Prochlorococcus marinus str. SB: one gene and its partner. The protein of the gene in region 2 binds, or shares a complex with, the protein of the main gene of each other region. Links are inferred from orthologs where the notes say so. Each region holds a gene or a part of one and is shown on either strand. Other genes may lie near its edges.

The links.
Region 1: the proteins of mnmG (region 2) and mnmE are in contact, whole or in part, in a solved structure (PDB 9HIP), measured with the Escherichia coli proteins. The link is inferred for Prochlorococcus marinus str. SB from one-to-one orthologs.

What each region holds. Positions count from the first base shown.
Region 1 is NZ_JNAS01000002.1:440,713-443,614, reverse strand. The notes cover bases 94-2,902. They hold mnmE (tRNA uridine-5-carboxymethylaminomethyl(34) synthesis GTPase MnmE), read right to left. Parts: upstream 2,285-2,902; coding sequence 902-2,284; downstream 94-901. Other genes in these bases: EV02_RS03895 (RelA/SpoT family protein), read right to left, coding at 2,813-2,902; EV02_RS03890 (DUF2062 domain-containing protein), read left to right, coding at 2,351-2,794; nadC (carboxylating nicotinate-nucleotide diphosphorylase), read right to left, coding at 94-820. In the rest of the region: more of nadC, read right to left, coding at 1-93. UniProt on the Escherichia coli protein: Exhibits a very high intrinsic GTPase hydrolysis rate. Involved in the addition of a carboxymethylaminomethyl (cmnm) group at the wobble position (U34) of certain tRNAs, forming tRNA-cmnm(5)s(2)U34.
Region 2 is NZ_JNAS01000002.1:673,890-685,346, forward strand. Bases 4,362-7,282 are described here. They hold mnmG (tRNA uridine-5-carboxymethylaminomethyl(34) synthesis enzyme MnmG), read right to left. Parts: upstream 6,846-7,282; coding sequence 4,878-6,845; downstream 4,362-4,877. Other genes in these bases: EV02_RS02750 (chorismate lyase), read right to left, coding at 4,362-4,847; dnaB (replicative DNA helicase), read right to left, coding at 6,858-7,282. Outside these bases: EV02_RS02780 (valine--tRNA ligase), read left to right, coding at 1-383; EV02_RS02775 (TVP38/TMEM64 family protein), read left to right, coding at 386-982; EV02_RS09550 (hypothetical protein), read right to left, coding at 987-1,139; EV02_RS02770 (RNA ligase family protein), read right to left, coding at 1,257-2,570; EV02_RS02765 (hypothetical protein), read right to left, coding at 2,595-3,014; EV02_RS02760 (SprT family zinc-dependent metalloprotease), read left to right, coding at 3,100-3,627; EV02_RS02755 (hypothetical protein), read left to right, coding at 3,711-4,274; more of EV02_RS02750, read right to left, coding at 4,254-4,361; more of dnaB, read right to left, coding at 7,283-8,240; rplI (50S ribosomal protein L9), read right to left, coding at 8,299-8,754; EV02_RS02730 (acyl-CoA desaturase), read right to left, coding at 8,775-9,713; EV02_RS02725 (hypothetical protein), read left to right, coding at 9,789-10,487; EV02_RS02720 (aminotransferase class I/II-fold pyridoxal phosphate-dependent enzyme), read left to right, coding at 10,506-11,457. UniProt on the Escherichia coli protein: NAD-binding protein involved in the addition of a carboxymethylaminomethyl (cmnm) group at the wobble position (U34) of certain tRNAs, forming tRNA-cmnm(5)s(2)U34.

The DNA of each region.
Region 1 (2,902 bases), 240 kb from region 2 along the record:
TTGAAGAACTTGTTGAAATCAAATCAATACCTTTTATTAGATATTTACTAATTTCTTGAGGGTTTATTCCAGAAACTTCTATTATCAAATTTTTATTGACTTCTTTTTGTAGGCTATTAGTTGATAAATCTCTTAATTCTTGAACGTTTTTTCTGATTATTTCAGGACTAAGTTCATCTAATAAGACACTATCCGCTCCTGCTAATACTGCTTCTTTTGCCTGGTCGATATTCTCAGCTTCAATTATTATATGAGTTGTAAAAGGCGAATTTAGGCGAATATTTTGTACTGCATTCTTAAGATTATCTGTCCATGCAATATGATTTTCTTTGATCATAGCAGCATCGTATAATCCCATTCTATGATTCACCCCACCTCCGCATTTGAATGCATATTTTTCAAATATTCTTAAGCCAGGGGTCGTTTTCCTAGTATCTGCTAATTTTATATTTGTGCCTTCTAATTTATCTGTAAGATTCTTTGTATATGTTGATATTCCAGATAGATGCATTGCTATATTTAAGCTGATCCTTTCACTAGTAAGTAAACTTTTTGAAGGCCCATATATTTCTAAGAGTTTTTGATCTTTAACAAATTTATCTCCATCAGAGATATTAAATTTTGGACTGATTTTTAAATCAATTTTTCTAAAAATTTCTTTTATAATTTCAACCCCGCAGAATATACCCTCTTCTTTTGCAATCCAATATGCATTACCATTCTCTTCTTTAATAGAGGAACTTGTAAGATCTCCCCTACCTATATCTTCATCGATCCAATTATCAATGATTTTACTTATTATTGGAGTATTTAAATCCACTAAACTAAGAAATAATTAATTAATAAAATTAAACTGAAGTTAGAGAACCAACTATATATCACTATGTAATTTAACTCAAATTTATTTACCAATACAAAACTTAGAAAAAATATTATCTAGAAGTTCCTCTGTTAATTCTTGACCAGTTATTTTAGATAAGTTTTGAATTCCATCTCTAAGTTCAATTGATAACAAATCAAATGGCAATTTATTTTCAATTATTTTATCAGTATCATTTAAATTAGATAAGCAAGCAGACAAATTTGTTAGATGTCTTTGGTTTAAAAATATATTTATATTTTCTACTTGTTTTAATCCACATTTTTTTATGATTGTGTCGATTAATAATCTTTCACCATCATTATTCTTAATGCTCATAAGAATTGTATTTTTTAACTCATTTGAATTAATATTTTTGCAATCAATTAAATCTTTTTTATTGCCCAAAATAGTAATTAATTTTTCTTTGGGGATTTCTTCTATTATTTTTTTGTCTTCTTCATTAAGTCCTTCTTCAAGACTATAAATATAAATTATGAAATCTGACTCTTTTATTTTCCCAAAACTTTTTTTGATTCCAATACTTTCAATTTGTTCATGAGTTTCTCTTATGCCAGCAGTATCAATTATTTTCATTGGAATATCATTAATAGTTAAATTAACTTCAATAACATCTCTAGTTGTTCCAGGAATATTAGTTACGATTGCTTTCTCTTTTTTTGCAAGCAAATTTAATAAAGAGCTTTTACCAACATTTGTTTTACCTATAAGCGCAATGGATATTCCATTGTGAATATATGAATTTCTTTTTGCATTTTCTATTAGTAATTCTATTTTTTCTTTGACTTTTTTAATGTTTTTTAGATATTTGGTGTAATCAAAATCTGTAAAGTCTTCCTCAAAATCAACTCTTGCTTCTATTTCGCAAAGTTGATTTATAAGGTCATTTTTAATATCATCAATTTTTTTCTTTATTTCTCCTTGAACCCCGCTAAAGGCTAACTCTGCTGATTTGGTATTGCTTGCATTAATTAATTGATTAATCGACTCGGCTTGAGTAAGGTCTATTTTCCCATTAAGAAAAGCTCTTTGACTAAATTCTCCTGGGTTTGCAAGTCTAACTCTAGAATTACTAGATAATAATATCTTTAAAACTTTATTTACTATGATAATTCCGCCATGGCAATGAAGTTCAACTACATCCTCTCCTGTGAAGCTATTTGGGGATTTCATCACTAAAATTAAAACCTCATCTATAAATTTATTTTGTTTATTTTCCTGAATAAAACCACGAAAAACTCTATGTGATTCCCATGCATATTTAGATTTAGTTTGAACAATCTTTTTGCAAGAATTTATTGCGTCTTTCCCTGATACTCTTATTATCGCAACTCCTCCCTTCCCAATACTTATAGCTGAAGCAATTGCGGCTATCGTATCTTCTGTAGTAACTATCGAATCCATCTCTCGCTTTGTTATGGATAATTAAGTAAGATTATCAAGAATTTAATTTTGAAATTTTCTTTCTGAATGAGATTTAAAAGAGATATTACCTATAAGAAAATTCTATCATTATTTAGGAGTCAGAATGGAAGTCCTTTCTTTAATGCTAAAGGTTTAGCTATAGGGGTATTTAGTGGTTGCTTTCCATTTTTTGGTTTTCAGACTTTAATGGGAGTATTTTTTGCGAAAATAGCTAAGGGAAATATTGTTCTAGCTGCAATTGGTACCTGGATCAGCAACCCTTTTACTTATATTCCACTTTATTATTTTAACTATAAAGTTGGTTCGATTTTTTTAAATAATTCTTCTAATAAAATTCTTGAAAAAAGTTTAGTTATTGATGACTTATGGAAACAAGGTAGAATTTTTTCCTTAAAATTAATCTTAGGTTCATCTTGTGTAGGTATTTTATTAGCTTTGATTTGCGGCAGTATTGTTTTCTTTATCTACAAGGTAAAAAGTAAAAGATAGATTGATCTGATTTTAAAATTAACTTTGTCCAACTCTGGCAATATCTAAAACATCTGCCATTGATTTAATTTGTTCAATTGTTTTGTGAAGTTGATTATAACTTTCAAG
Region 2 (11,457 bases):
TTTCAGATAATGATGAATTGATTGATTTTCTAAAAATTTTAGTTGATGATATTCAAACCTTAACTAAATCTTCTGAAGTATTTATTTTTAAACCTAATGCTGTTGATAAAAAAGAGTTTGCTAAATCTTTTTCTGGGATAATTAGTGATCTAGAGGTTTACTTACCTTTTCAGGATTTTGTAAATATAGATGCATTAAAGGAAAGGTTAAACAAGGATTTAAAAAAGGTGACTATTGAATTAGATAATTTAAAAAAGAGATTATCTAATAAAAATTTCGTGGATAAGGCTCCAAAAGATATTGTTGATGAATGTAGATTTAAATTAAACGAAGGTTCGGTACAAATGGAGAGAATTACTAAAAAACTTGAACTTTTGAATTGAGAATGAATATATTTCTTGAAAATATTTATAATCTGTCTTTTTTTTTTAATACTGGAATTGGGATCTTTTCATTTGTTTGTATTTATATTTTAATTGTTTTATTAATACTTCCAGCTTCTTGGCTATCTTTATTATCAGGGTTTTTATATGGCTCATATTATGGTTCAATTATCGTTTTCATTTCTGCTTCAATAGGAGCATCAGTTGCTTTTTTTGTATCAAAAAGTTTTTTTGCAAAAAAGCTAAAAAATTTTTTTACCCGTTATCCAAAATTAAGTGTTATGGAAAAAGTAGTAGAAAAAGGCGGACTTAAATTAATTTTTTTAGCAAGATTATCGCCGATATTTCCCTTCAGTATTCTTAATTATTTTTATGGTTTGAATAATGTTAAATTTAGAGATTTCGCTCTTGGTCTTCTTGGAATAATTCCAGGAACTTTTCTTTATTGCTCAATAGGTAGTTTGGCAAAAAGTATTCAGGAGCTAAAAAATGTGCAATCGCCAAATAATTTATATATCACTATCGTTGGAATTATTTCAACTTTTTTAGTTGTATATTTCTCTGCTAAATACTCCAGAGAATATTTTCAAAACTCCTAAGAATTTACTCTTTAATATTCCAATCTCTAATAGATGCAATTAAGATAAACCAAAAAAGTCTAAATTTACCTAGTAAAGTTTTGTTGGCTTCTAATTCGATATATTTTGCCTGTCCACAAGGTGTTTTTATGAAGTTGAAAACTGTTTTCTTCGTCATAAGTCTCTCAAAAAGTCCTGATAATTATTCTTACATTTTATAGTCAAGATTTTCAGTTTATTTACTTAAAAACCATATTTTTCATTGACTACTTTGTTGAATATTATTTTTTATAATTTAAACTTTTTCTCCAGCTTTAAATCCTCTAAAGCATTTGAATCGAGGAAACCTAAGACTAAAAGCCACTGCATCCTTGGATTTAGTTTTAGCATCAGCTCTGATTTCTACAAGTTGACCAATAAGTTGATTCCGTTTTGTCCAATATTCTTCACGTTGGATATCACTAAATCCGCTTCCACAACTAAGACTGTAATCATACCCATCATCTTCTCCTTCAACTATGATAGCTCCTAGTCTACCTTTATTGCGACCTGTACCTTCCTCAACCGATACAACCTTTAAAGTGACTTCAATGAAAGGTTTTGCTTTTAACCAACTGTGTGTTCTTTTACATTCATACATAGCATCAGGATCTTTAATCATTACTCCTTCATATCCACCTTCCACTGCAGATTTATTAAGCTCTACAAATCTTTTCTGTCCCTCAATGGTGTCGAGATCTACATTTTCCCATTCAAGTGTTTTTATATGTCTTAGAAGCATAGAATGTTTTGCAACCCATTCTTTAACTAATAAACTTCTTGCTGTTTGACTAGTGTTCCATCTTCCGTTTTGGAAGTTTTCAAGGGGACATAAGTCAAATAGGTGTAGAACTGCGTCTTTTGTTTGCTTGCCATCTTTTCTATGAACTTGTTTCATTAAATCCTGAAAGTTAGCGCTCATTACTTCACCATCTAGGACTAAGTCATGAGGTGGAGGATCCTCTTTTAAGACGTTTTCTATTTCCGAGATAATATGACCAAAATTATGGAATTGTTTCCCATTGCGAGAAAACATTTCTACTTTATTTTGTCTAATAATAGTTAAGACGCGCACACCATCTAATTTGATTTCAATTTGCTTTTTTCCTATCATTTTTTTTTCATGATTTGCACTGTCATGGGCTAAGGGACAAGAAAAAATAGGAATCGCATATTTGGGAAATTTCTTGGCTATCTTATTGATTGTTTTTTCAGATACACCACATCTAAGATCTTTAATTAAAACTCGTCTATAAAATCCATTCCACTCTTCTTTTGTGGCAGATTCCATAGCCTTAATAATTGCATCGCGAGCAGCGTGACCAGTAAGTTCTCTTTGAATAAGCTTATTTGCTAATTTCCTAAAATCTTTCCAAAAAAAATTTTGACTTTTTTCACTCTCTTTTTCAGGAACAATTTTTACACCAAAAGTTACCAATGGATCAAGTGCCATACGGATTCCCTCGAAAAAATCATCTAGACCTTGTTCCATTGCTTCTGAGATGATTTTTTCTTTATCTAATCTACTTGGGTGTAATTCTAATTGATGTATTATCTCTTCTTTAAACAATTGTTTTTGCCTCACAAGAAACTATTAATTCACTTTTGCTATTCTGTCTATTTTCCAATCATTTTCAGTTTTTGCGAAGGTAAAGTCTAATGGGAGCTCGTCTTGTTTATCTTCTGATTTTAAATTCAAAGTTATTATGATTTGATCTTCTTGGACTCTAGGTCTTCCTGATTTTAAATTTCTGTATTTATTGAGGTTTAAACTAGCTAAAAATTTAAGAAAGTCTTGGCGCTTCACATGAGTTTTATAAGTTTTTGTAGTCAAACCATACGCTGCATCAATTCTTCCTGCAGCTATTTGATCAAAAAACTTTCTTACTAATGGATTAATTCCTCTGGCGCTTATAACTAATTTGACTGCATTAAAAGTCCAAAAAGAAACTAGTACCGCTCCGCCAACTAATAATGCTTTGATTCCGATATCTTTAACTAGTGTTGCATCCATGTTGATTTGAGTTTTTTATTACTTTAAGAAAAGAAATCGTTTTTGATGGCTTTTTTTGTCAAAATAATACTAATTTTAATCCATAATGCCTGTAATTCCTCTTTTACCTTTATTTCATAAATTTAATAGTCAATATTTTGAAAATTCTCTAGCGGTTAATAATCAACCTTTAGTAAAAGTTAGATGGAGTGACAATAGATTAAAAACTACTGCTGGTTTTTATAAAAGAAAACAAATTAATGGTTTTGTAGATTCTGAAATTATCTTATCTAAACCTATTTTGAGTAAATTATCTACTAGTGAAATAAACAGTACTCTATGTCATGAAATGATTCATGCATGGGTAGATAGGATATTAAAAAAAAATGAGATACATGGTCCAAATTTCTTAGAAAAGATGAATGAAATTAATCAGAAAGAGAAAAATTTTCAAATTTCTGTGAGGCACTCATTTCCTATTGAAAGGAGAGAATTAAAATACATAGGAACTTGCCAAAATTGTGGTGAGACATTTTTCTACAGGAAAAGGATAAAGAATATTGCTTGTAAAAAATGTTGTGTAAATTTCTTTAATGGATCATGGAATAAAAAGTGTTTAATTTTGTTTGATTAAAAATATAAGATGTGTTTTTGTTTCTATATTTGGAATTATTTATTTTTTTAATGTAATTTATATTTTAAAAAGCATAATAATTTATGGATTCAAGGAGAATTAGAAATCTAAGAAATAGTTTTGATAAAAATATTGTTGATAAACAGGTAGATAAAATTTTTGAAACTGGAAGACAATTTGTTGATGGAGTATCCGGGGCTAGGCCAGGAAAAAGAAAGAATTCAGATTTTCAAGGAATAACTAGCAAGAGTGTTAAAAAAGTAGGAAGATGGGTATCTGAAAAAGTGGATTTATTTTTTGATGAAGATAATGATGATTGGAATGATGAGAATTTTTACGATGATAATAGGGATATTAAGACATTTTCCAGAGAATCAAATTCTTATGAATCTGCTAAACAGCACTCAAAAAGACCTTTAGAAGCAATATCTTTAAGGCAATCAAAAAATTTACAGACAACTGAGCAAAAAAAATTACCTTACGTGAAAGAGAGTAAGGATGAAGATTGGCCAGATGAAATGGATTTAAAAGTTGAAAGATGGCAAAGATCTTCAGAAAAAGAGATCAATACTTCGAGAGATCAATCAAACCAACAAGTTCAATCAAAATCAAGAAATCTTCCCAGATCAAGAAGAAGAAGAGTATAGTTTCGTAAATTCTTTAATTCCTGAATAGCCTAATAAACTTTCTAAATGTGGATTGAATACTTCTCTAATAATTGTTAGGGGCTTTTTGTCTCGAAAAAATCTATAATTTCTTGACCAGAATGGACCTTTAAAACAAAATTGATCCTCTAACCAATTTGAATTAACAAGTGATATTCGATCAACTTCTCTAAACAACTCTGATCTGTCTTGAGTCAAATTCTTCCAAATTGGTTCTTCTTTAGCTTTTAAATTTTCATTCACTTGTCCTGCATTCCACCAACTTTCAGCCCATGCTAGGTTTTTATTATTGTTTTTAATCCATACTTGTCTTCTAATTAAAGGTCCATTTAACTGATTTAACTCTTTTGGGCCCTCTGCGATGAATAGAGGATCTGCTTGCATTGAAATTAATTTAATTTTCGTCTCTTGATTAGTTAAAAGCTGTAAATGTCTAGTTGGACTTCCATCCCCAAGCAGCATTAATTTCCATGGACCAGATATTTTTGGTAATGAATTTTTCACTAAAAAAGTGGAGGCTTTTTCTTCCCATAAAATTTTTGGTGATTTAAGAATTTTATTATTCAGTGCTCAGATGGAATCCTTTTAAGATGATAACTTTTTTTCGACAAAAAAATTTGCCTTTTCTTTTTTTATTTCTCTTATTTTTAGCCAAACAAGTAATGCAGTTAAATCAGCTTTGCTTACACCGGGAATTTTTGACGCATCACCAAAATTTTTTGGCTTTATCTTATTCAAATTTTCTCTAGCTTCTAAAGATAATGTCTCTATCTTTTCATAATTTATTTCTTGAGGCAGAGATTTACAGCTTTGACGATTTATTTGTTCTATGTTGTTTTTTTGTCTTTTAAGGTAACCCTCGTATTTAATATCTATTTCAACACCTTGCTGTATTGAAGAACCTAGATTTTTTCCATTCAAATTATACTTAATTAGATCTGAATAATGAAAGTTTGGTCTTTTTAAGAGTTCTTTCAAAGTTGTTGAGCCTTTGATTTTTGATCCTGTTTCTAATTCTATTTTTTTTGATATTTCATCGGTATTTTTTAAACGAGTGTTATTTAATCTAAATTTTTCTTCTTCGAGGAGGTTCATTTTTTCTTGATAGGTCGACCATCTTTTCTCATTAATTAGCCCTATTTGATAGCCTAATGGCGTTAATCTTCTATCTGCATTATCTCCTCTGAGAGTTAACCTATATTCACTCCTACTAGTGAGAACTCTATATGGTTCTTTAAGATCTTTTGTAATTAAATCATTGATCATTGTTCCTATATAACTGCTTTCTCTAGTGAAGATTATTGGGTCTTTTTTGTTTAGTTTTCTTGTCGCATTGACTCCTGCAACTAATCCTTGTGCTGCTGCTTCTTCATAACCAGTAGTGCCATTAATTTGTCCGGCGCTAAATAAATATTCAATTTCTTTCGTTTCGAGTGATGTTTGGAGCTGTGTTGCAGGTATATAGTCATACTCAACAGCATATGCAGGTCGCAGCATTTTACATTCAACTAATCCAGGTAAGGTCCTTAAAAGTTCTAATTGAATATTTTCGGGTAAACCTGTAGAAAATCCTTGTACATATATTTCAGGGGTATTAATTCCCTCTGGTTCTAAGAAAATTTGATGTGATTCTTTATCAGCAAATTTGACGATTTTATCTTCAATTGATGGACAATATCTTGGCCCCTTACTATCAATAAAACCGCCGTAAATTGGAGTTAAATGTAAATTGTCTCTAATTAGTTGATGTGTTTTGGTAGTTGTTCTTGTGATGTGACAACTAACTTGGGGCATATTATTTTTAATATCCGGGTCAAACGAAAAATATTTATCTGCTGCAGTACTTGGTTGAATATCTAATTCATCAAAAATGATACTTCTTTTATCAACTCTTGCTGGAGTACCTGTTTTTAAACGTTCTGTTTTGATTCCAATTTCGTGCAAATTCTGAGTAAGACCTTGTGCTGCTTGTTCGCCAGATCTACCAGCTGACATTGATTTATTTCCTATCCATATTCTTCCTTCTAAGAACGTACCAGCTGTGATGATAACTGATCTTGCTGAATAATAACTACCAAAGAATGTTTTTACACCCTTTATTCTTTTTTTTGAGATTTTTTTTGAGTTCAATCCAATTTGTTCAGTTTTTGCAATATCCAGTTCAGTAATCATTGCTTCTTTTAAAGATAAATTGTCTGTATTTTGTAGTATTTCGATCATTCTTTTTGAGTATTCTCTTTTATCTGTTTGAGCTCTTAATGCCCATACAGCTGGGCCTCTACTTGCATTTAATATTCTTTTTTGAATAGCTGTCTCATCCGCTAATTTACCAATAATTCCACCTAATGCATCAACTTCATGAACCAACTGACTTTTTGCTGGTCCCCCAACTGCAGGGTTACACGGTTGCCAGGCAATTCTATCTAGATTGATTGTAAATAAGGCAGTAGAAAAACCTAATTTTGCTGTTGTTATAGCGGCTTCGCATCCTGCATGTCCTCCTCCAATAACGATGACGTCAAAAGATTCATTTGTTGAGTGATGATCTTGCATTTTAGGAGCGATTTAATTAGCTAAATTCCTAAATCTCGTAAATTGAGGTTCAAATAATAATTTAACAGTTCCTACGGGTCCATTTCTATGTTTAGTGACAATGATTTCTGTAATTCCTCTATCTTCAGTCTCAGGATTATAGTATTCATCTCTATATATCATTAATACTAAATCTGCGTCTTGTTCAATAGATCCTGATTCTCTTAGATCGCTTAACATTGGTCTTTTATTCGTTCTAGACTCAACCCCTCTACTAAGCTGAGATAATGCTACTACTGGTACTTTTAATTCTCTGGCCATGCTTTTAAGACCTCTTGTTATTCGTGAAAGTTCTTGCACTCTATTATCAGGGGTTGATCCTTCCATTAATTGCAGATAATCAATCACAATTAATCCAAGTTCTTTTTTTTGTTCAGCTATTAATCTTCTGCACAGAGATCTCATCTCTAGAACACTTAAGTTAGGCTTGTCATCTATAAATATTGGTAATTGACCTAATGAATTGATACCTTCTCCGAGTAATGGCCATTCATCTTGCTGTAATCTTCCTGTTCTTAGCCTGCCACTTTCGATTCCCACTTCCATAGAAAGTAGTCTATATGTCAACTGTTCTTTACTCATTTCAAGGCTAAATACACACACAGGTAAGTCTTGAGATTGTGCAACATTTTTAGCCAGATTAAGAACTATTGAAGTTTTCCCCATTGAAGGTCTTCCAGCAACAATTATTAAATCACTTCTTTGAAAACCTTGAGTCATCGCATCAAGATCGTAGAAATTAACTGGAATTCCAGCTACTGAAGTACCTAATGATCTTGACTCTATTTCATTGAAAGTACTTGTAAGGATTTCAGCTGCTTGAGTCAGACCTTTTGAAGGTTTTTCTTGACTGATTTCAAATATTTTTTGCTCTGCTTTATCTAGAACTTCATTAGTATCTTGAGTTTGATCAAAACCTAGTTGAACCACTTCATTTCCAGATCTAATAAGTTGCCTTCTCATGAATTTGTCGTGAATTAAATTAGCAACTTGTTCTATGGAAGCTGTAGAGGAAACATTTTCAACGAGTTCTACCAGTTTGCTGTTTCCTCCAATTTTTTCTAGTGATCCATTATCTGCTAACCAAGCACTCATTGATGTTAAATCAGTTGGTTTTCCCTGAGTATGCAACATTAATGCTGTTCTATAAATCTCTTGATGGGCATTTATATAAAAAGCTTCAGGTTTAATTAAGTCTGCAATTCTTCCGATCGCGTCTGGATCAAGAAGTATGCCACCAAGAACAGCTTCCTCTGCTTGAACGTTTTGAGGAGGAACTAATCCAGCATTTTCACTATTAAAATCCTTTTTAAAATTTTTATTTTGTCCATTATTTGGAAAAGGTACGGAAACCATATCTTTAATTGCTTAGATATATACTCTGGCTACTTTTCAAAATAATGCAACAAATTGATTAACTTGTTACTTCAATATTTACTTCTGCATTTACTTCTGGATGTAATTTTATTTTTGCAGTAAAGGAACCTAAATTATGAATATCAGGAACGGTAATGTTTCTTCTATCAATTTCTTTTTTAGTAGCCGCTTCTATCGCTTCGGCAACATCACCATTGGTAACCGTTCCAAAAAGGACACCATCTTCTCCAACCTGTTTTTTGATAGTGAACCTTCCTATTGTAGATAATGCAGTTTGGAAATCTAAAGCTTCTTGCTTTAATTTATCAGCAGCGATTTTTTCTTTTTCTTTCTTCCTCTCGATTTGTTTAAGGACTGCTGGTGTTACATTCGTTGCCTTGCCATAGGGTATTAGAAAATTTCTTGCGTATCCTGGTGCTACATCAACTAGATCTCCTTCTTTACCTAGAGATGCGATTGATTCAGTTAATGCGACTTGTATTCTTTTAGCCATGAAAATATTGAACAATATAGTTAATAATAAGACCTAGAGGGTAACTTTACTTTTTTTGCAAAACCAAATTTCGCAAGAATCTTAATATGTTCCCATGTTATGTCTATCTGACCTTTAAATAATCCTTGTTTTGCCGAATTGGGAAATGCATGATGGTTATTATGCCAACCTTCTCCAAAGGTTAATGCAGCAACCCATGCATTATTTTTAGATGAATCACCACTTTCAAATGGTGCTTTACCCCAACAATGCGTCGCGGAGTTGACTAGCCAAGTTACATGATAAACAACCACAAGCCTCAATGGAATCCCCCAAAGGACTAGAGCCCATCCTCCAACTCCTAATTTTTGACCTATTGCGTACAATGTAAGTCCAATAGGAATTTGTAAGAATAAAAAATATTTATTTAAAAATCTATAGTATGGATCCTTAATTAAATCTGCACTTAGTTTTGGAACAGCTTTTAGTGCTTCTACGTCTTTAAACATCCAACCCATATGACTCCACCAAAACCCCTTTTTACTATTGTGATGATCTACTTCAGTATCTGAAAAAGAGTGGTGATGCCTATGTAAACCTACCCAATCTATTGGCCCATGTTGGCAACTTATGGCTCCGCAGGTAGCAAAAAATCTTTCTAACCATCTTGGTACAATGAACGATCTGTGTGATAACAATCTGTGATATCCAAGGGTGACTCCTAAACAAGCAGTTACCCAATAAAAAAATAATAATGAAGTGACTGCAGGGAGGCTCCAAAATTTTGGTTGTAAAGCTACAAGGGAAAGAATATGTATTGCAACCATAAAAACTATTGTTCCCCACGTTTTATGTAGTCTTGGAGGATATCTTTTTGAATGACTGGAAGGTTCCAGTAATTTTTCTGAGAGTTCTATAACTTTTTCAGCTGGAACAGGTTTTTTTAATTTTGCTGTTTCTTGGAAAATTACTGAATTCATGATATTGAAATACTATTTTCAAAATTACCGATATGTAATATTATCATACTATACTATTGATAAGTTTAATTATCTGTGAGTCTCGGATATCGCGATAAATTATCTAGAGGTCGAAGGGCTATGGCTCATTTGATACACCTCTGGCATGAAAGAAATGGTTGGTCTCACAGAGTATTGCCATTACTTTCAGAAATTCTAGATTTAGGTAAAGTCCATAATTCGCAAATTTCTAATCTTAGGAATGGGAAGTTATCTTCGCCGGGCCCTGAAGTTTTTCTTGCTTTAGCTCAAGTTAATACGATTCTTGATCAAGGCATTGAAAAAATCAGGGATCGTTTTGAAAGTGATTACCCAGAGTTATGGAAATCTTTGGAGGAGTCTGCATTACCCCTAAAAAATGATTCTGGTAATCCATTGTCGGCCGGAGAGTTATTTGAGATATTTTCAGGATTAAAACCTCTACCTTCATCTTTTGACTGGTACATAGAAGATGAAGAAGCTTCTGCTTTAAGTGATGCTCTTTCAGTGCATTTTTGTCAGAATAAGGCTTGGAGATCATGTAAAATTCAGGTAATGGAAGCCTATGCTGTCAATAAATCTGCCCGTAGAGAACGTTTTGCTGAGGTAATTGCAGGAATTAGAGATTATACGGCAGAAGAATTAGATGGAGAACTTCTTGATTTATATGAAGCTTCAAAAAAACTTTCTTATTTTCAGGGTAGGGGACCTAATGCTTTCCTAGCAGAATTAAGAAATTTAGCTTCTGAAAAATAACATGAATTTTCATAATAAATGACTCTTGACAATAACTTAAAACTGGCTGAAAACGCTGTTCTTACTGTCGAAGAGAGTTTAAGTAAAGTTTTCCAAGAAAGGTCTAATCAGGTTTTCCAGAAATTAGAAAATATTTTGACAATTTTTAAGGAAGAAAAAGTTTCTACTAGTCATTTCAATCAATCTTCAGGTAGTGGTCATGATGATATATCTAGAGAAAAAATTGATGCGGTTTTTGCAAGATTTTTTCTTGCTGAAAAGGCGGCTGTGAGGATGCAATTTGTAAGTGGAACCCATGCAATAAGTTCTGTCTTATTTGGAATTCTTCGACCTGGAGATGTAATGTTATCTCTTACAGGACAACCATATGACACGTTAGAAGAAGTCATAGGAATAAGGGGAGGAGGAAAAGGATCACTTAAAGATTTTGACATCAAATATAAGCAAGTAAATATCTGCGAGAATTTTGATTCTTTTGAAGAAAAAATTGTTCATTTTTTTAAAGAAAATTCATGCAAATTAGTATTCATACAAAAAAGTTGTGGATATAGTTGGAGAAAGTCTCTTACGAATCATCAGATAGAGAAAATTTGTAGTCTTATTCATTCTCTTGATCCTAATTGTATATGTTTTGTTGATAACTGTTACGGGGAGCTTGTTGAAGATAGTGAACCAATTTCTAAAGGGGCAAATATAATTGCTGGATCATTGATTAAAAATTTGGGAGGAACAATAGTTCCTACTGGTGGGTACGTAGCAGGAGATACAGAGTTGGTTGAGATGGCATGTTCTAGATTAACCTCACCAGGCATTGGTTCTTCTGCAGGAATAAATTTTGGACTAGGAAGATTAATTTTGCAGGGTTTGTTTTTAGCACCACAAATTGTTCACGAATCATTAAAAGGTGCTGATATGGTTGCAGCAGTCTTTAAAAATTTGGGATTTAAGGTTTTACCAGAGCCTGCAACTT